DNA from 4 places in the Alkalihalophilus pseudofirmus genome. Region 3 is predicted to be linked to each of the others. Evidence: riboswitches for the same ligand, from Rfam matches in the RefSeq annotation. Region 3 holds a riboswitch; each other region holds the start of a gene.
What was found. Region 3 has a riboswitch for cyclic di-GMP ahead of PQ478_RS20935 (hypothetical protein). Riboswitches for the same ligand answer to the same signal wherever they lie in the genome.
Positions count from the first base shown of each region.

Region 1: another riboswitch for cyclic di-GMP. It lies ahead of PQ478_RS01615 (hypothetical protein); the one in region 3 lies ahead of PQ478_RS20935 (hypothetical protein).
Region 2: another riboswitch for cyclic di-GMP. It lies ahead of PQ478_RS04425 (globin-coupled sensor protein); the one in region 3 lies ahead of PQ478_RS20935 (hypothetical protein).
Region 4: another riboswitch for cyclic di-GMP. It lies ahead of PQ478_RS16590 (type II secretion system protein); the one in region 3 lies ahead of PQ478_RS20935 (hypothetical protein).

Region 1 covers NZ_CP117835.1:289,140-293,582, reverse strand. Annotated here, with positions in the region: gene PQ478_RS01630 (pyridoxal phosphate-dependent decarboxylase family protein) at 1-226, opposite strand, end outside; gene PQ478_RS01625 (methyl-accepting chemotaxis protein) at 328-1,494, opposite strand; gene PQ478_RS01620 (hypothetical protein) at 1,545-2,255, opposite strand; gene PQ478_RS01615 (hypothetical protein) at 2,293-2,661, opposite strand; cyclic di-GMP riboswitch class I at 2,794-2,880, opposite strand; gene PQ478_RS01610 (CoA-disulfide reductase) at 3,099-4,443, opposite strand, start outside.
Region 2 covers NZ_CP117835.1:868,142-872,584, forward strand. Annotated here, with positions in the region: gene PQ478_RS04415 (NlpC/P60 family protein) at 1-325, shown strand, start outside; gene PQ478_RS04420 (DUF2332 domain-containing protein) at 452-1,498, shown strand; cyclic di-GMP riboswitch class II at 1,590-1,674, shown strand; gene PQ478_RS04425 (globin-coupled sensor protein) at 1,685-3,004, shown strand; gene PQ478_RS04430 (nicotinate phosphoribosyltransferase) at 3,363-4,443, shown strand, end outside.
Region 3 covers NZ_CP117835.1:4,024,386-4,028,828, reverse strand. Annotated here, with positions in the region: gene PQ478_RS20945 (aminotransferase-like domain-containing protein) at 1-996, shown strand, start outside; gene PQ478_RS20940 (YetF domain-containing protein) at 1,043-1,738, opposite strand; gene PQ478_RS20935 (hypothetical protein) at 1,877-2,503, opposite strand; cyclic di-GMP riboswitch class II at 2,535-2,618, opposite strand; gene PQ478_RS20930 (pirin family protein) at 2,899-3,756, shown strand; gene PQ478_RS20925 (type 1 glutamine amidotransferase domain-containing protein) at 3,878-4,399, shown strand.
Region 4 covers NZ_CP117835.1:3,105,820-3,110,262, forward strand. Annotated here, with positions in the region: gene pilM (type IV pilus biogenesis protein PilM) at 1-965, opposite strand, end outside; gene PQ478_RS16585 (prepilin peptidase) at 1,014-1,775, opposite strand; gene PQ478_RS16590 (type II secretion system protein) at 1,851-2,312, opposite strand; cyclic di-GMP riboswitch class II at 2,404-2,487, opposite strand; gene PQ478_RS16595 (type II secretion system F family protein) at 2,576-3,784, opposite strand; gene PQ478_RS16600 (type IV pilus twitching motility protein PilT) at 3,785-4,443, opposite strand, start outside.

The sequences.
Region 1 (4,443 bases), 350 kb from region 3:
TTACAATCACTTCATCCATAGGCGTACCCGTTTTCGGGATGTCTGCCTGATGAATTATACGATTATAATAATCTGCCGTGTACTCGGGCATTTCTCCTAACGTTAGTTTATTAGGATCCTTTAATTCATCTACCTTTGTTATTACTGTTTTAAAATAAGATAATAATTCTTCTCTTTGAACATTATTACCGTCCATGCTCGGGTACAGCTTTTGTAACTCGTTCATTACTTTACCTCCTTGATGTCTATCACAAAAAGAAGCTTCACACAAGTTTAATTAACCTATGAGAAGCATCCCTATTCTTATGCTGTATTATTGATTTTTTGTTATGCTGTCACTTTTTCTGTTTCATTACGAGGGGCCCATGATGACAATACTTGGTTAGAGCCATTTTCAGCCTCTAACAGTGTTTCTGCTTCCTGGACTAATATTTGAATGATACGTTGTTCATCATCACTAATTTCTATTAGTTCCTCGAACATTTCAACTGATTCTCTTGAGATTGAAGCGATCTCGACCATAGTTGACATAATTTGCTGAGAAGCTGCCGTTATTTCTTCTGTACTTGCAGAGGAATTAACATTATTCTCAGCAATAATCTTTGTCGTAGATAGAATCTTTTCAAACATAGCTCCCACTTCTCCGATCGCCATGTTTGTATCTTTAAACTCATCAGTTCCTTGCTTCATTGATTTAACAACATCCTCGGTTTCTGCTTGTATGTTTTTAACTATGTTAGATACTTCAGAAGAAGATTGACGTGATTGTTCAGCCAACTTCCGAACCTCATCAGCTACAACCGCAAATCCTCTGCCGTGTTCTCCCGCTCGAGCTGCTTCAATGGAGGCATTTAAGGCAAGCAAATTTATTTGTTCTGAAATTCCTGTAATCACTTTTACAATAGAACCGATTTCATGTGATTTTTCGCTAAGTTTATTGATGCCATCAAATGTTTGGTTAATGGTTTGATTAAACTGCTCCATTTTTTCCAAAGAGTCCTTTAATCTCTCATTTCCATCTTGTGTTAATTCTAAAGTGGCAGTTGATCGATCTGAAATTTCATTTGATCTATTTGAAAGATCTTCAATCGCCTGTGTCATCTCTTCCATAGACATGGCGCTTTCTTCTGTAGCTACTAACTGTTTCTCTAAGCCTCTTCCTACCTCATCAATTGCGGCTCTTACAATGTCCGCTTTCTCAATAGCAGACTCCCCGACCTTAGCTAAATTTTCTCCTTTTTGATAAACATTGCTTGATAAGGAAGAGTAACTTTCCTTTACACGATGTAAAAATTCGATTAGTTGATTGTATACAGTATAATCAGCGCTTTTCTCTTCCACTTTGCTTTTCATATTCCCTGCAGAAAGTTCTCTTATTCCATTTATGATTTCTTTATTAATGCGCGGATTATGCTTTAGGGAAAAATAACGGTAAGCAAAATACACTGTAGTGCCTAATAAAACGATAATAATACCAAGCAGTATAACTTCCATAAGAATGAATCCCCTACTTTTTATTTTATTTTAATTCGAAATGAACCCTTTTAAAGTTCTCTGATAAGGAAATAGGTCCCATCAGCTATACTCTCATCAATTCCACTTAACCTGTTATTTTCTTTATATTTATGTACAATGTAATGCCCACCTATATCTGTATACTTCTCCATTTGATGATATTTTTCCATTACACGTATCGATTTTGGGTTTGTCGCTTCACCTATAACTGCCTTCAATCCCTGTGAAGCTGCCTTAGTTATTAACTCATTGCCTAATTGTTGAATTACTTCATGACGGTCATGTTCAGCTGTTAAACCCAACATGAATAAATGCAAAAACTCACCATCTTCTATTTCTTTTCCGCTTCTCTTTTTATAATCATCTATGAATCGTTGATCTATCTCTTCTAAAACATGGAGAATGACATTCATATCGGAAAACGACCCTTCAAATAGATCTTCTCCAAATATGACTGGCGCATTTGTATCTCCTGCTAATACACCCACCACATTCTGATTTTGATCTTTAGCTATGACGCAATAACCCTGGTCCACTGTACTGACTAAATAATCTTTGGTGAAATCGTAGAAATCTTCATAACGTATATCTAATTGACCTACCATAGGTTCCTGAACCCATTTACCTGAAACATTCACCCCTATAAATGAGCGGGCTAGACATTCAGCTGCTTTTTCTATTAGAGTAGATTGTTCGCTTGTTATAATTTCATATGAATATCGTTCTAATGTTTTTTGCACGCCTTAACTTCCTTTCAAATTATTAAATGAACCTCGTTTAAAACGAATGAGATACTCGCTCAACAAATGTACCTGAGAAGTTAATTCTCTGAAGAGCATTCCTTATTTGAACTTGAGCAATTTTAGAGGCAGGCTTTACAACAAGAATATCTTTAAAGCCTAAACTAGAATAAAATTGCATCGTTTGCTCTAGTTGCGGGACAACTTTTGATGGGACAGGTGTTTGGTGTGTGGCATCGACAACAAATGTATAATGTGGTCTTGATACTTTATCGATGGTTTCCTGCAAATCGATCATATATCCTTCTACATCTTCTTCTCTCATTAATCCATGCACTTGAACTTGAATTTCTTTTTCATTCTCATCAATGGCCATTTTGTACTTTCTTTTATTAACTACTATCATCTCTTATCGCCTTCTTCCTATGGAATGTTATTTTCATTAATGACCTTCACTTATTTCACTAGATACAAAAAGAAAAGCTATCCCTAGACGTAAATAGGGATAGCCAAATAATCGTTCCATTCATATATCATTTTTGGCAACCCGACTATCATGACCCAAGAGGATGTTAGACTCGTAGCTTTGCGTCCTTACCTTTCGATAAGTTTGCCTTTATCCTATTTAATTACTGGTTCTAAATTCACAATGACACAAACGTCATTATAGCACAAAAGAATTAGATATTGTCGAATTATGTATTTTTTTAATTTAAAATAGACATTAAAGTACAGGACTATTGATTTACATAAGGAGATAATACTCCATTTTCTCCACTTAAAAAAGCATGCCCCTATCTTGAGCATGCTTAAATAATATTGTTATCAATTCTTACAAAACATTTATTTCTTCTCTATCCAGAATTTAATGATCTTCCCTTCTTGAACAGTTTTCAAAAGGGTATGACCAGCTTTTTCACTCCATGTGGGCAGGTCGTTTAAAGCTCCTTTGTCTGTTACATGAAGCTCTAACACTTGACCGTTATCCAATGATTCAATGCCTTTTTTAAGTTCAATGATTGGCATTGGACATGTTAACCCTCTGACATCTACAACCCTATCAACCTTTATTTCTATTGTACTTTTCATTTCAGTATCTCTACGGTCATTGGTAGTAGTTTTACCATCTATAGCAAGGTTTCCTCCTAAAACAGAAGAGTAGGTTTTCCAGCCGCCATCAACATTCTTCACTTTATATCCCCTGTTTTTAAGAATCTGGCTAGCTAGGTATCCTCTTAAACCAACCTGACAGCTGACATAGATCGTCTGATCCTTTGGCAGTTCTGACAATCGGTCTCTTAGATCATTTAATGGGATATTAGTAGAGCCTTTAATGAAGCCGAATTCACGTTCCATTGGTTCGCGAACATCAATTAATACTCCACCATCTGAAACGATTTGATCGACTTCATGCCACTGAATATGCTCCAATTCACCGTCCATAATATTAGAAGCCACATAACCGGCCATGTTGACAGGATCTTTTGCTGAGGAAAATGGCGGTGCATAGGATAACTCTAGATTTGTTAGATCCTCTACTGTTAGTTCACCTTTGATAGCTGTTGCGATAACGTCTATTCTCTTGTCCACGCCATCTGCCCCCACCGCTTGTGCTCCAAATATTTTTCCGGTACTTTTATCAAAAATGAGTTTTAAAGCAATAGGTGCAGCCCCTGGATAGTAACCAGCATGAGAGCTTGGATGAATATGAACCACTTCATAAGTAATGCCGAGATGCTTTAATGTCTTTTCGTTGTTTCCGGTTGCTGCAACAGTCAAGTCAAATACCTTAGCTATAGAAGTACCCATCGTCCCTTGATACTTTTCCTTTTTTCCCATCATATTATTGGCCGCAATTCGACCTTGACGGTTAGCAGGTCCTGCAAGAGGAATCATTGCTTTTTTGCCATTGATATAATCAACAACTTCAATTGCATCCCCCACGGCATAGATGTCCTCTTTGGAAGTTTGCAGGTATTCATTTACAATGATGCCCCCGCGTTCTCCAAGCTCTAGTCCTGCTGATTTAGCCAATTCATTTTCTGGTCTGACGCCGATTGAAAGAATCGTCATATCTGTTTCTATTTCAGTTCCATCAGAAAGAAGCACTTTTTTGCCCTGTTCTGTAAAAGCCTGCACTCCGTTTTCCAGTACTAAATGTACACCTTTCTCTTTTAAATGAGTGTGT
Region 2 (4,443 bases), 930 kb from region 3:
CCTAACAGAGAATTATGTGGGAGAAGTGTTTCATGGCTCTTCTGTTGAATTTGTACAAAACATGTACCTAGAAGCTGCCAATAAACAGTTATCAGGAAATATTCATACGCTTCGTTCAGGCGGGGACTCCATTCATATTGAAGAATTAGAGCGAGGCGATGTGATGTTCTTCAGTGAAGAAACCGAAAGTAATACCCCAAGTTTTATTGGCATTTATTTAGGGGATGGTTTTTTTGCAACGTTAAGAGATCAAGTGGTAGAAAAGTATGAGATGAATGATGATATTTACTGGATTAATCGATTATTGGAAGCAAGGAGATATTAATCCTTAAGAATAGGAAGCTGTCAGCTTCCTATTTTTCTTTTTGAACAAGGAAATTCCCTCTTTGGAATCGAATTTTGTATATTGAGGGAGGATATCTTCCTTAGACATACATTCTAGGAGGACAACATGGACATTAATCAGCTTTCAAAACGCTTTATTCTTTTTGCCAATGATGAGTGTGCAGACTCTAGCAAGTTATATGAGACATTATCCAAAGAAACAGCGAAAGACGAAGAGCTTCTCATCATTTGTTCGCATGCGAAAGAGGGTCAGCCCATCCCTAATTTATTTTTTGGGGCGGTTCACTATCTTCTATTAAAAGGAGTAAGGCATGAGCTTTCGGATTATTATCTTAGTTTAGTTGAAGAACCGAAAAAATCTACCCATGCATTTGTTCACTTTAAGTCATTCTGCGAGGAGTATAAAGAAGAGATTATTCACCTTTTACAAACGAAACTCGTACAAACGAATGAAGTGCGGCGCTGTGCATATCTATATCCGAGTTTTTCTTGTATATATGAGAAAACAAACAAACCTTTGGCTTTAATTGAGATCGGTACGAGTGCCGGTCTGCAATTGCTATGTGATCAATATCAGTATTCATATGATGGGTTACATCGATATGGGAACCTTAACTCACCTTTATCTCTAAGCTCTGAAATAATAGGAGAGAATGTTCCATCGTTTAAAAAGGAAGCTTATCCTGTGCATTCTCGCTGCGGGATTGATTTGCATATTAATGATTTAAGAGACCAAGAAGACATATGCTGGCTTAAGGCATTGATTTGGCCAGAACATATGGAGAGAAGAAATGAATTTGAAGCAGCAGCCTCTATCTTAAAAGAAAGTGTAGATGAGTTGAATTTGGTAGAAGGGGACGGAATTGAATTACTGCCTCAAATAGTAGAAGGGCTGCCTCAAAATGTAACCGTTTGCGTGTTTCATACGCATGTTGCCAATCAAATGCCGTTGGAGACAAAAAAGCAGCTGCTTCAAACAATAGATGAGCTAGGAAGAGACCGAAATATCTTTCATTTGTATAATAATATTTCAGATCGATTCTTACATTTAGATTCTTATATTGATGGAAGGAAAACAGAAGAAACTCTAGCAGAAACTGCTGGACACGGCGAGTGGTTTAGTTGGAATGTTCAAGAAACAACACATGTTTGATATACATTGCTGATAGGAAAATGTTCGTGTGTTTGTCATTTATTGATTGCGAAAAAAAGGGTTTTTTTACCTCTTTCTAGTATAATATAGGTAAATTGACGGATACGTTGAAAACTTCTCTGTAAATTGGGCGCTTTGAGAAGTTGGAGTAAGTAGCGCAACCGGCCGATAAAGGGGATACTTTACATGAGCCTGTTTTCGTTAATCAAATTTTTCAAAGAAAGTCAAAACGATTGGATGGAGCAAGTAGGTCAGCTGCAAGTGAAGGTAGATGTGGCTGATTCGACGATTCATGACAAAATGAGAATGGTTCAATTGACAGAGCAAGATCTGCAAGTCATTAAAAGCATACAACCTTTAGTCATATCACATGTTAATGAGCTGGTTCGTGGTTTCTATGATACGATCCTTCTAGTGCAGGTATTAAGAGAAAAAATTGAGCAGCATAGTTCGGTAGATCGACTTGAAAGAACGTTAGAGAAGCATCTAATTGACTTATTTGAAGGGAATATTAATGAACAGTTTGTGGAGAATAGAGTGAAAGTCGCAAAGGTTCATTACAAGATTGGTGTAGAGACTTCTTGGTATATGAGTGCCTTTCAAAACCTTCAACAAGCTATGTTTCTTGTTATTTGCCGGGAGTTTGATCAAGGGTCTAATAAAATTGATGAAATTAAGCAAGTCACAACTGCAGTTAATAAATTATTTAGTTTAGAACAGCAAATTGTACTCGAAGCTTATGAAAATGAAACCGTTGCCAAAATGAAAGAACAATTTGAAGTTGGGAAAACAGAAATCCGTACTAAAATTATGGAGATTAGTGAAGGATTAGTAGCTTTGGCCGAAGAAACTCAAGCTTCAGTAGAGATTTTAAGTTCTCACTTCAATGAAGTAAGCGGAAATTCATTAGCAAGTAATGAGCAATCAATTATTGCTGAGAAAAAGGCAAATGACGGTCAAGGCCAATTAAGTGACATGCTTCATAAAATCCATTCAATTGAAGAGTATACCAATAATATGCAAAAAGCTATTAATCATCTTGGACAAGCAACAAGTGAAATTACTCATGTAATTACGATTGTAAAAGATATTGCTGAACAAACAAATTTACTTGCGTTAAATTCAGCAATTGAAGCTGCCAGAGCAGGAGAGCATGGCCGTGGGTTTGCGGTGGTATCACAAGAAGTGAAAAAGCTTGCAGAACAAACGAAGAATTCAATCAGTCAAATTGATAAATTAATCGCTAATTCAGATCACTACAAACAAGAAGTGGCACAATCATTAAGCCAGGTTATTCAAGCTGTGAAGATGGGGCTTGAGGCATCGGGACAAACCGATGTGGTGTTTGGTCAAATGGTGGAATCGATTCAACAAAGCAGCCATACCGTTATGAAAGTAAAAAACCAAATGGACGAGCTTACTCGTGTCGTAAAAGAGATAGAGAAAGCTAGTATGAACGTAGCATTATCAGCCGAGCAATTAAATGAAGCGGTTGCGACTGCTTGATTGTGCAGCATCTTACTTAGTGTAAGGTGCTTTTTTCAAAATCTTTGGTTAGACTGTTGAATGAGATAACTATGTCTTCCTAAAAAGGGGAATCCGTATGCAAAAAGAAAAGCGCAAGGCATACTGGCAAGTGTTGGCCTGGGGGCTGATTGTGGTCATTTTAGTAGGTGTATGGAGAGCGATGCAATGAGGAAATAAGAACATGATACGTTATGTGAATGATCTATTTTATAAATGGGTTCTTTTTCGGAAATAATAATGGGGCGTATAGGTTTAAAGATTTGGAAAAAGAGTAAATAGTAAGTAGGATAATTACTAGGTATAAATAAAAGCAAGCCAACTAATTGGAGGCCGAATAATGAAAAAAGAAATTGAAATGAAGATGGCTGGCGAGCTTTCACGGTTAACAAATCATACATTTAAATTTGACGAGAGAATTAAAGAGGGCTGGTACTCTGCGGTATACTTCCTTAAAACAAAAGAAATCGCGAAAAGATATAAGCCTGATAAAATAGTCACGATGCAGTTTTTTCAAAAAGAAGAGGCTGTTTTATGCGGAATTGATGAAGCGATTGCTCTTTTGCACACGTTCTCAGAAGATCCTGAAGAACTTGAAATCCATGCCTTGCATGATGGTGATAAAATCAACCCTTTTGAAACAGTTCTCACGATTAGAGGGTCCTATCATAAATTCGGCTTTTTAGAAGGAATTATTGATGGTATTTTAGCGAGACGGACAAGTGTTGCAACGAATGTATACAGGGTTGTTTCAGCCGCTAAGCATAAGCGGGTTATCTTTATGGGTGATCGTGATGACCATTTCAGCAATCAAGCAGGAGACGGCTATGCCGCGTTTATCGGAGGGATGTCTGCACAAGCTACTCATGCCATGAATGAATGGTGGGGAGAAAAGGGTCTTGGTACAATGCCCCATGCTCTTATTCAGCTGTTTAATGGGGATGTAGTAGAAGCATCAATTGCCTATCATGAAACCTATCCTGAAGATGAATTAATTGCGTTGGTTGATTACAATAATGATGTAATTACGGACTCTTTAAAAGTAGCTAGGGAATTTGGTGCTACACTAAAAGGGGTTAGAGTTGATACATCAAGAACGATGATTGATCAATACTTTATTCGTAATCAACATATTTTAGGAAGCTTCGACCCTCGTGGTGTGAATATTCCGCTTGTAAAAGCATTAAGGGAAGCCTTAAATGAGGAAGGCTATCATCATGTACAAATTGTCGTGAGCGGGGGATTCTCAGCTGAGAGAATTCGTGAATTTGAGAAGAATGATGCTCCTGTTGACGTCTATGGTGTCGGAGGCAGTTTACTAAAGCTGTCAGTTGGTTTTACCGGGGATGATGTCTTGCTTGATAATCAGCCTGAAGCAAAAGCGGGCAGAAAGTTTAATCCTAACCCGCGAATGGAAAAAG
Region 3 (4,443 bases):
TTGCACTATCTTGGCAGCCCTAGAATGGACCAATTAAAAGCGCAGATTACTCATCGATTGAAAGAGCGCGGCATGGATGTAGAAGAAGAGGAACTGTTGATTACCTCTGGTGCCTGCCAAGCGATTGATCTGATTGCCCGGGTTTTCATTGATGAGGATAGTGTAGTGGCTGTTGAATCTCCTACTTATATGGAGGCACTTGAAATCTTTCAAAACTACACGAACCATTTTATCAGCATCCCAATTGATGAGCACGGGCTTCAAACAGAGAAATTAGAAGAAATACTAGCAGAACGTACAAAGAAGGGTTTGCCGCTCCCTCGTCTTTTATATACGATACCAACTTTTCATAATCCAACAGGTACGACGATGACTGCAGCACGACGCAAGCATGTGATGAAGCTGGCTGAAGAGTATAATTTTCTAGTTTTAGAAGATGATGCGTACGGAGATTTATATTTTGAGAAGTCAGAAGCCACGCTTAAGTCATTGGATCAATCGAATCGTGTTTTACATGTAGGCTCGTTGTCAAAAGTAGTCGCTCCCGGCATGCGAATCGGCTGGGTTGCAGCGGCACAAGAATGTACGGAAGCTCTTAATTGGTTTAAAAAAGATTTAGATCATCCATTTGCCGAAGCATCAATGGCTGCTTATTTGGAACAGATTAATTTGAACGAACGCCTCGATACATTACGTACTGCCTATCAACAAAAACGTGACGTGGTGATCTCAGCGCTTGAAGAGCATCTGCCTGATTCAGTGTCCTGGTTTGTCCCAAAAGGAGGGTACTTTATTTGGGTGAGGGCTGATGGTGTGGATACGGATCATTTGTTAGAGCAGGCACTTGATGCGGGAGTTGCATATGTCCCTGGAAAGTACTTTTTCTTACCTGCCGATGAGAAAGCAGCATACTTGAGGCTTTCCTTTAGCTATGCATCTGAAGACGAGCTTGTAGAGGGAGTTAAGCTGCTTGCTAACGTACTAAATAAGTCTTAACAATTAATAAGCATAGAAGTCTCGAATCTTGATGAAACGAGGTCTTCTATGCTTCTTTTGATTGGTAGGGCACAATATAGATGCCATCGTCATACAGCCAATCAGCATAAACGATATCTTCTGGCCGGTTGTAGCCATGAGAGATTAGCTGACTCATCAGCCAGTCATGATTAAACCCAAGCTCCTTTAAGTTATCTTCTATAATTTCTCCATCTGTAATTAATGTGGTGCAAAGATAAGTAGTGCTTACAGGTAGGTTTAAGTCTTCAAGGGTTACCTTTTGATATTTATTTTTCTTTAAAATACTGATCGAACCGTTAGACTCTAAAATCGCATAAGCCACTTCGCGCAAAGAAAAGGTTTCACTTTGACGCAGTGAACTAAGCAGCTGATTGATGTTCATGCGGTTTTTTTTAAGCTGCTCTCGGTCAATCTTTCCGTTACGAATGATGATAGACGGCTTTCCTTCCAAAAGCCCCCTCACAGAACGGTGCTTTAGCAAATACTTCTCCATCATAATCATTAAAAAACCCCATAAGAGAACAACGTAAATAATATAGAAAATGCTGACGTTTACCTCAAATATCCCATTACCTAGCAGCTCTGATAATACAATAGCTGAGACAAAATCAAACGGAGTCAAATGACGGATCGTCGTTTTGCCAAGTAATCTAGTAATCAAAAAAAGCAAAAAGAATCCTATTACAATTTTAATCGACATATCCCAAAAGCCCGGCTCCATACAATCCTCCCCTAGCAGACTAGTATATGGTACTAGTTATGGACAAAGAGGGAGGGGTTTATTCAAAAAGGAAAGAGAAAAACCTCAGATCAAACATCTGAGGCTTAAACATTCATATAATTTACCCGAGGAACAAATTTAATTATTATGGCCTATCTTCCAGCCTGATTTATCTTCTTTTTCGTCAATTTGTTCAGTAACCGTAGAAGTCTCAAGTTCTCCTTTAGTAGTAGTAGTTGCCACTGTTACTATTGGTTCACCTTCAACTCTCTTCTCAGAAGATTTACTTGATTCGCTAAGAACTTTACCATTACTTCCAGGAGCGCCTTGATGGGTAATAGTAGTTTCAATGGTCTCTATAACAGTTACAGGAGTTTCTGTCGTAGTAGTAGTAGTTGTAGTTTCATCCCAAGTTGAGGTTGTTACAGTTCGAACTGTTGCTGTAACAGTAACGTCTCTATACTCATTTTTTGTAGGATGTTTTTCAGTATTACTTTTAATAACAACACGTTCTTCGGTTATATCTGTATCTGTTTTAGTCTCTGTTACAGCAGATTCTATTGAGTTAACCTCAACACCTTTAGTTTCGTTTGTTGTAACAATAACTTCAGTCGTTACTCCTTTAGAAAAGTTCTCGCTTTGGCCAGGTGCTGTTTCTAACCCTTTTCCATTTCCATTTCCATTATTAGCCATAGCACCAGTGGTGAAGCTAACAGATAAAATAAGTGTTAATACTGCTACTGATAATTTTTGTGCTTTTTTCATCTTCCATTTCTCCTCTTAAATAAATTTTTTTAAATAAGAGGGTCGGTTACACTACTAGCTCCATATAGCCCAAGTGTCCAAGTAAAGACTATACTTCATAGCACCCCTAATTAAAGAGGTCCGGTTACACTACTGGCTCCATATAACCCAAGTGTCCATATAAAGGTTATACTTCATAGCTTACCTTTGAAGCATTGTGCATAGGTCATTATATGCGTTGGTGGGTAATTTATTATATGTATAAAGACCTATAATTCTATTATATTTATTTTGAATTAAAGATAAAGTTTTTTCGCTCGACAAATTTCTTCTTTTCCAAAGCCAAGCTAAATCGTTGTATGGAATTGGTTAATCTATGTATGCTAATAGAAGCAAATAACTGGAGGTGTCTTGCAATGGGTACAGAAGGTGAACGTGTGATACGTGATCATTGGAAGGTGAAATACAATAAGAATGGATATCCGCATGTCCAGCAAGGCTGGGTTCTCCCGCCGGATAAGATGACAGAGTATGATCCTTTTATCTTAATGGCTGATGATTGGTTTAAGCGAGGGACGTTCTCGGATCATCCGCACCGAGGGTTTCAGACGATCACTTATGTTATTGATGGCAGGTTAGAACATACAGATAATAATGGAGGCCATTCAGTGCTTTATGCAGGTGATGTACAGTACATGAATGCTGGGAGCGGGGCGCGCCATGCTGAAGAAGCAGTGGATGATGATCTTATTCACACGCTGCAGCTGTGGCTTAATCTGCCTAAAGCGTTAAAAGGAACGGAATCATCATACCAAAATGTACTGGTTGAAGACGCTCCTAAAGTAGAAATCGACGGTGGTTATCTGCGCATTTATTCAGGAGAAGCAGAAGGGGTTAAAGGGCCGATGGATTCATTAGTGCCGATTAATATGTTTGAGCTTTTTTTAAAAGAAGGAGAGTGCTACTCCCTGAAGCTCCCCCAAAATCACAACGGCCATATTTATATGCTCCAAGGAGAAATGACTTTTGCTGATAAGGTAACACTAGGAAAAACGGAAGCTGGACTGTTATCTTATCAAAAAGAGGCAAGTAATGATGCGTTTGATCATTTGCATATTAAGGCAAATGAGAGATCAAGAATGCTCATTTATACAGGCAAGCCGATTAATGAGACTGTAGTGGCTCGCGGGCCGTTTGTAATGAATACAGAAGATGAAATTCATGAAGCCTTTAATGACTTCAGAATGGGACGATTTGGCCCGTCTTCTCAGTAAATCTCTATAGTTTATCCCTATGCAGCGAGAGATGATGCTCTGAGTGTTTGCATCAACTAAATGATTCTGTCACGATAAAGGCAGGGAAGAACACTGCTCTTATAAAGGAGGCGTACTAATAATGAGGCTAGAAGGTAAGAAAGTCATTCAAATTGTCAGTAAGGATTTTGAAGATCTGGAATTATGGTATCCTGTTCTGCGCTTGCGTGAAGAGGGTGCAGAGGTGCATATTGCCGGTGAAAAAGCCAATGAGACGTATATCGGAAAATACGGGGTGCCGATTGTTTCAGAGTACTCATTTGAAGAAATCAATCCAGAAGAGTATGACGCGATCTTAGTGCCAGGGGGCTGGTCTCCTGACTTATTAAGAAGATTTGATTCCGTGTTGAATATGGTTCGTACGTTAAATGACCAGAACAAGCCGATCGGGCAAATTTGCCATGCTGGCTGGGTTTTGATCTCAGCGAAAATCCTTGAAGGCAAGACGGTGACAAGTACTCCTGGAATTAAAGATGACATGATGAATGCCGGGGCCACTTGGGTTGATAAGCCAGTTGTTGTAGACGGCAACATCGTATCCAGCCGCCGCCCGCCAGACCTCCCCGATTACATGAGAGAATTCATTAAAGTTCTCGAGTCATAATGATCTGCTAAAGAGGGTCAGTGAGAAAGCACCTTTGCCAGGTG
Region 4 (4,443 bases), 920 kb from region 3:
TTTTTCAACACAAGGCCTTGGGCATCATAGTACCTTACCGGCGCATCATTTTTCGTTTGCTCAGACAAGCCAGTAATTTCAAGCATGAGCCGATCACTAAACGCTGCCTCAAATTGAGAGAGATAAGGATGATCGCCACAAAGCAGCATTTGGCCCATTTCTCCCTCGCCTTTTAACACATTAAACTGATAGAAATTCATTACTTTTTCTACTTCACGGACACATTCTTCAATGGCTTCTTCCATTTCTTCCTCTTCCTTTGTCCATGCTAGACGGGTCACATCCCCTTCACCTGTTAAAGACCAGCCTTCCTGGTCAAGTTCTGAGAGAATCGTGCTTAAAAATAAAGGATGATGACCTTTAAAAATAGTAATCGTTGTGACCATTGCGTCAATCTGCACTTGAATAACATAGGCTCCCGTCTCAACTTGTCCATTTTCAAAAAACAATCGGTAAGCTGAAAGCGTTGAAAGATCAGCTGCATTCGGTTTCAAATGGACTTCAGAAAAGGCATCTATGTATTGATTAAGAACGGATTCTCTCGAAGCAAAGAGCAGTACTTCCTTTTGACCGTCACGCATCCCAATTACTTTAAAGTCAAAAATCGGATCATCAAACGGCAGCAAAAGGCTCTCTCCTAAATCTAAATAAAGCTGCCCTTTCACTTCTTCATCGGGAATTGTCCCATCGATAAAGTGGGTGCGAATAATCGTATGCTGCTGCGGCAGGCAAAATTGTATCCGTTGTCTTTTAAGCTTCCATTCCTCCACACATTCAGCCAAAATCGTCACAAAGGTCGTCATGTCTTCAATTTGGCCGTTAACGACAATCCCAACAGGCAAGTAGCGCTCTTTTATTTGAGAGATTTGCAAGAGATCTGGCTGCTTGCTTCCTATATATCGAATAACATGATCTTTAATAATAAAGGCATGCCGCTTTTGGTTCGGTTGTTGAAAAAGGTTCATCTTTTATTCACCATTTCTCTTTAAAAATAACTTCTTATACGTAGTTTACTATAAGAATAGACCTATGTACCATTGGACTAGAGAATTTCCATAAAAATATGCCGTTAGTGCTCCTAGTACGATAAAAGGGCCAAATGGAATCGGCTTTTTGCGTTTTACTTTTCCAGCTGCCATCCCGATACCAGCAATGATTGTTCCATATAAGCATGAAAAGAAAAAGGCAAGCAGCACATCATGCCAGCCAAGAACAAGTCCAAGCACAGCAAACAGCTTAATGTCTCCGCCACCCATTCCGCCTCTGCTGATCACCGCAATAAGGAGCAGCAACCCAAATCCAACAGCCGCCCCCACAAGACTAGACCACCATGGATCAAGCGGTGCTACCGCCAAACGTAAAAGCAGGAAGAGCGGCGTAAAAAATAATAGGATTTTATCTGGAATTAACATGTAGCGGATATCGCTGACAAAAATAATAGCAAGGAGCGAAATAAGTAAAAGAGCCACAATTAATTCATACGACCAGCCAAGCAACACGTAAGCCCCGCTGAACGACAACCCGGTCACGAGTTCTACAATCGGGTAAAGCGGAGAAATTTTCGTTCCACAGCCGCGGCACTTCCCCTTTTGAAATAGATAAGAAAAAACAGGGATCAGCTCCCGCGTTGATAAATCACGGTCACAGGTTGTACAATGCGAGCGCGGGGCGACAATCGATTCCCCCGCCGGCACACGCAGCCCAACCACATTAAAAAAGGACCCAAACGTCAGGCCGAAGACAAATAAATAACCAATAAACAACCAATCAACCATCAAGGCCTCCTAAGGTGTAAGGATTTTCTGAATTTGTGTAGTGAAAAAGCCTATCGAGGGGATAGGCTTTTGATATTATTCATCATCTTTACAAATATTATCTCTAGAGTCGCTACTGAGATCTTGGGAGCTAAGACCCTCAAAAGTACTTCCTTCAGTCCCTATATTACATTTTCCACCAGAATAAGTCATTGCAATGTTTGGAGTATTGTTCTCAAAACCAACAGTATAAGTTACTTCCCCCTCCCCCCAAGGGTTAACAAGTTCTTCATGATATTCTGCAATAGCTCCATTAGTTGTAGAATTATAAGTAATACTACTATCAATATTACCACCACCTGCTGAATACAACCTTGCAGCATTCAACACTTGTTGGGCATTTGATATTGCTGAGTCCTTCTTACTATTCTCAATAATATTTCCAATACTCGGCACTGCAATCGCAGCAATAATTCCTAAAATCACAACAACAGCCAACAGCTCAACCAACGTTAAGCCTTTTTCATTCTTCGTCTGTTTCAACCATCTTTTCATCATCTTCGTATCCTCCGTTTTTCATTTTTCATCTGTTCACGCGTCTTCAGTAACTCTCTGCAACATAGAAAAAACCAATCCTGCATGTAGTCATGACAAAATTGGCCGGTTGCACTAGCTGCTCCAAACTACCCAAGTGCCCATGTACAGATAGCTTTTCATCACGTTCCATATGAAATTCGTATACTTTTATAAGTATAAATGTCTAGTAGATTGGTTCTACAGAAATCATACTGGCAAATCCTTCATTTGTCTAGCAAAATTTTCTATCCAACCGCATCAAATATTTCAAACATCGGAATTGCTATCGCTGCGACAATTACACCGACCACAGCTGCCAAAATGACAATCATAACTGGCTCTATTAATGCTTTAATTTGGTCTGTTCCCGCTTCTACTTCTGAATCATAGAAATCTGCTACTTTATCAAGCATCGTATCTAGTGACCCTGTTTTTTCACCGACTGCAATCATTTGCGTCACTAAAGGAGGGAATACCCAATGCTTATGCATCGGTTCTGCAATCGATTCCCCTCGTTCTAATGAATTACGAGATTCGCGGATCACTCGGGCAATTACTTCGTTTCCAGCAATCCTCTCTACAATTGAGACAGACTGCAATATCGGCACAGAGCTTGAAAACAGCGAGCTTAATGTTCTTGTCATTCGCGCGAGCGCTGCTTTTTGCAGCAGCTTTCCGAAAATCGGCATCCGCAGAATAAACAGATCGCGATAATACCTAAGCTCCGCTCGGTCATTCACGATTTTCAACAGCACGATAACTAAAATAACGGCCAGCGGCAGAAGCCACCATAGTCTGCTGAATATCTCTCCTGCCTGAAGCACAAGCACTGTAATCATCGGCAGCTCGGCATTAAAGCTTGCGAACATATCAGCAAATGTTGGGACGACATAGGATAATAGAAAGATCACAATGATGATCGCCACAAAACCGACCACAATCGGGTACGACATTGCAGACATCACTTTCTGTTTTGTTTTATGCTGTTTCTCATAATAGCTCGCAAGCCGCTCTAGGATATCATCTAAATTACCGCCAAGCTCGCCTGCTTTGGCCATATTTACAAATAACGGCGGGAACACTTTCTTTTGATTTTCAGCCGCTTGTGAAAACGGATTCCCCGCACGTAATTCGTCCTCTACATCATGTAGGGCTGCTTTAAGTTTTTTAGAAGACGTCTGCTCACGCAAGATTACAGTAGCATCAACCACTGAGATCCCCGCTTTTAACAGCGTCGCAAACTGCCTTAAATAAATCACAAAATCTTGTGAGCGCACTCCGCCCGCACCTAGCTCGATTTCCATATCGAGAATACTTTTGGATTCATTCAGCTCTCTCACAGCTACCCCGTCTTCTCTCAGGATGAGACGAGCCTGCTTTTCTGAAGGAGCCTTCACTTTTCCTTTCTTCACATGTCCTCGCCGGTCACGTCCTGAATATTTATAAACGCCCATTTACATCCCACTTTCACTTACGTACGCGCTAACTGTTTCATACTCCACCGCACCTGAGTCGACTAATTCTTTAATTGACATCTCAAGCGTATGCATCCCGCTTGCACGGCTCGTCTGCATCACGCTGGGTATTTGGTGGATTTTCTCGTTGCGGATAAGGTTTTTCACAGCTGCATTATTCACTAGGATTTCCGTTGCCGCTCGTCTTCCTTTTCCATCTGCTGTTTTAAATAACCGCTGAGAGATAACGGCTCCTAAGACGGAAGCTAGCTGAATGCGGACTTGCGGCTGCTGCTCTGGCGGGAACACATCGATTACACGGTCAATCGTTGCCGGGGCATCCGTTGTATGCAATGTCCCTAATACAAGATGTCCTGTTTCTGCTGCCGTGATTGCAATCGAGATTGTCTCTAAATCACGCATTTCCCCTACTAAAATAATATCAGGGTCCTGCCTTAAGCAGCCTCTTAGCCCGTTTGCAAAGTTTTGCGTATCAAATCCCACTTCACGCTGATTTATAATCGAGCGTTTATGCTTATGTAAATACTCAATCGGGTCCTCAAGCGTAATAATATGTTTATTTGATTGTTCATTGATCTCATTAATCATTGCAGCCAGAGTGGTCGACTTCCCGCTACCGGTCGGACCTGTTACAAGCA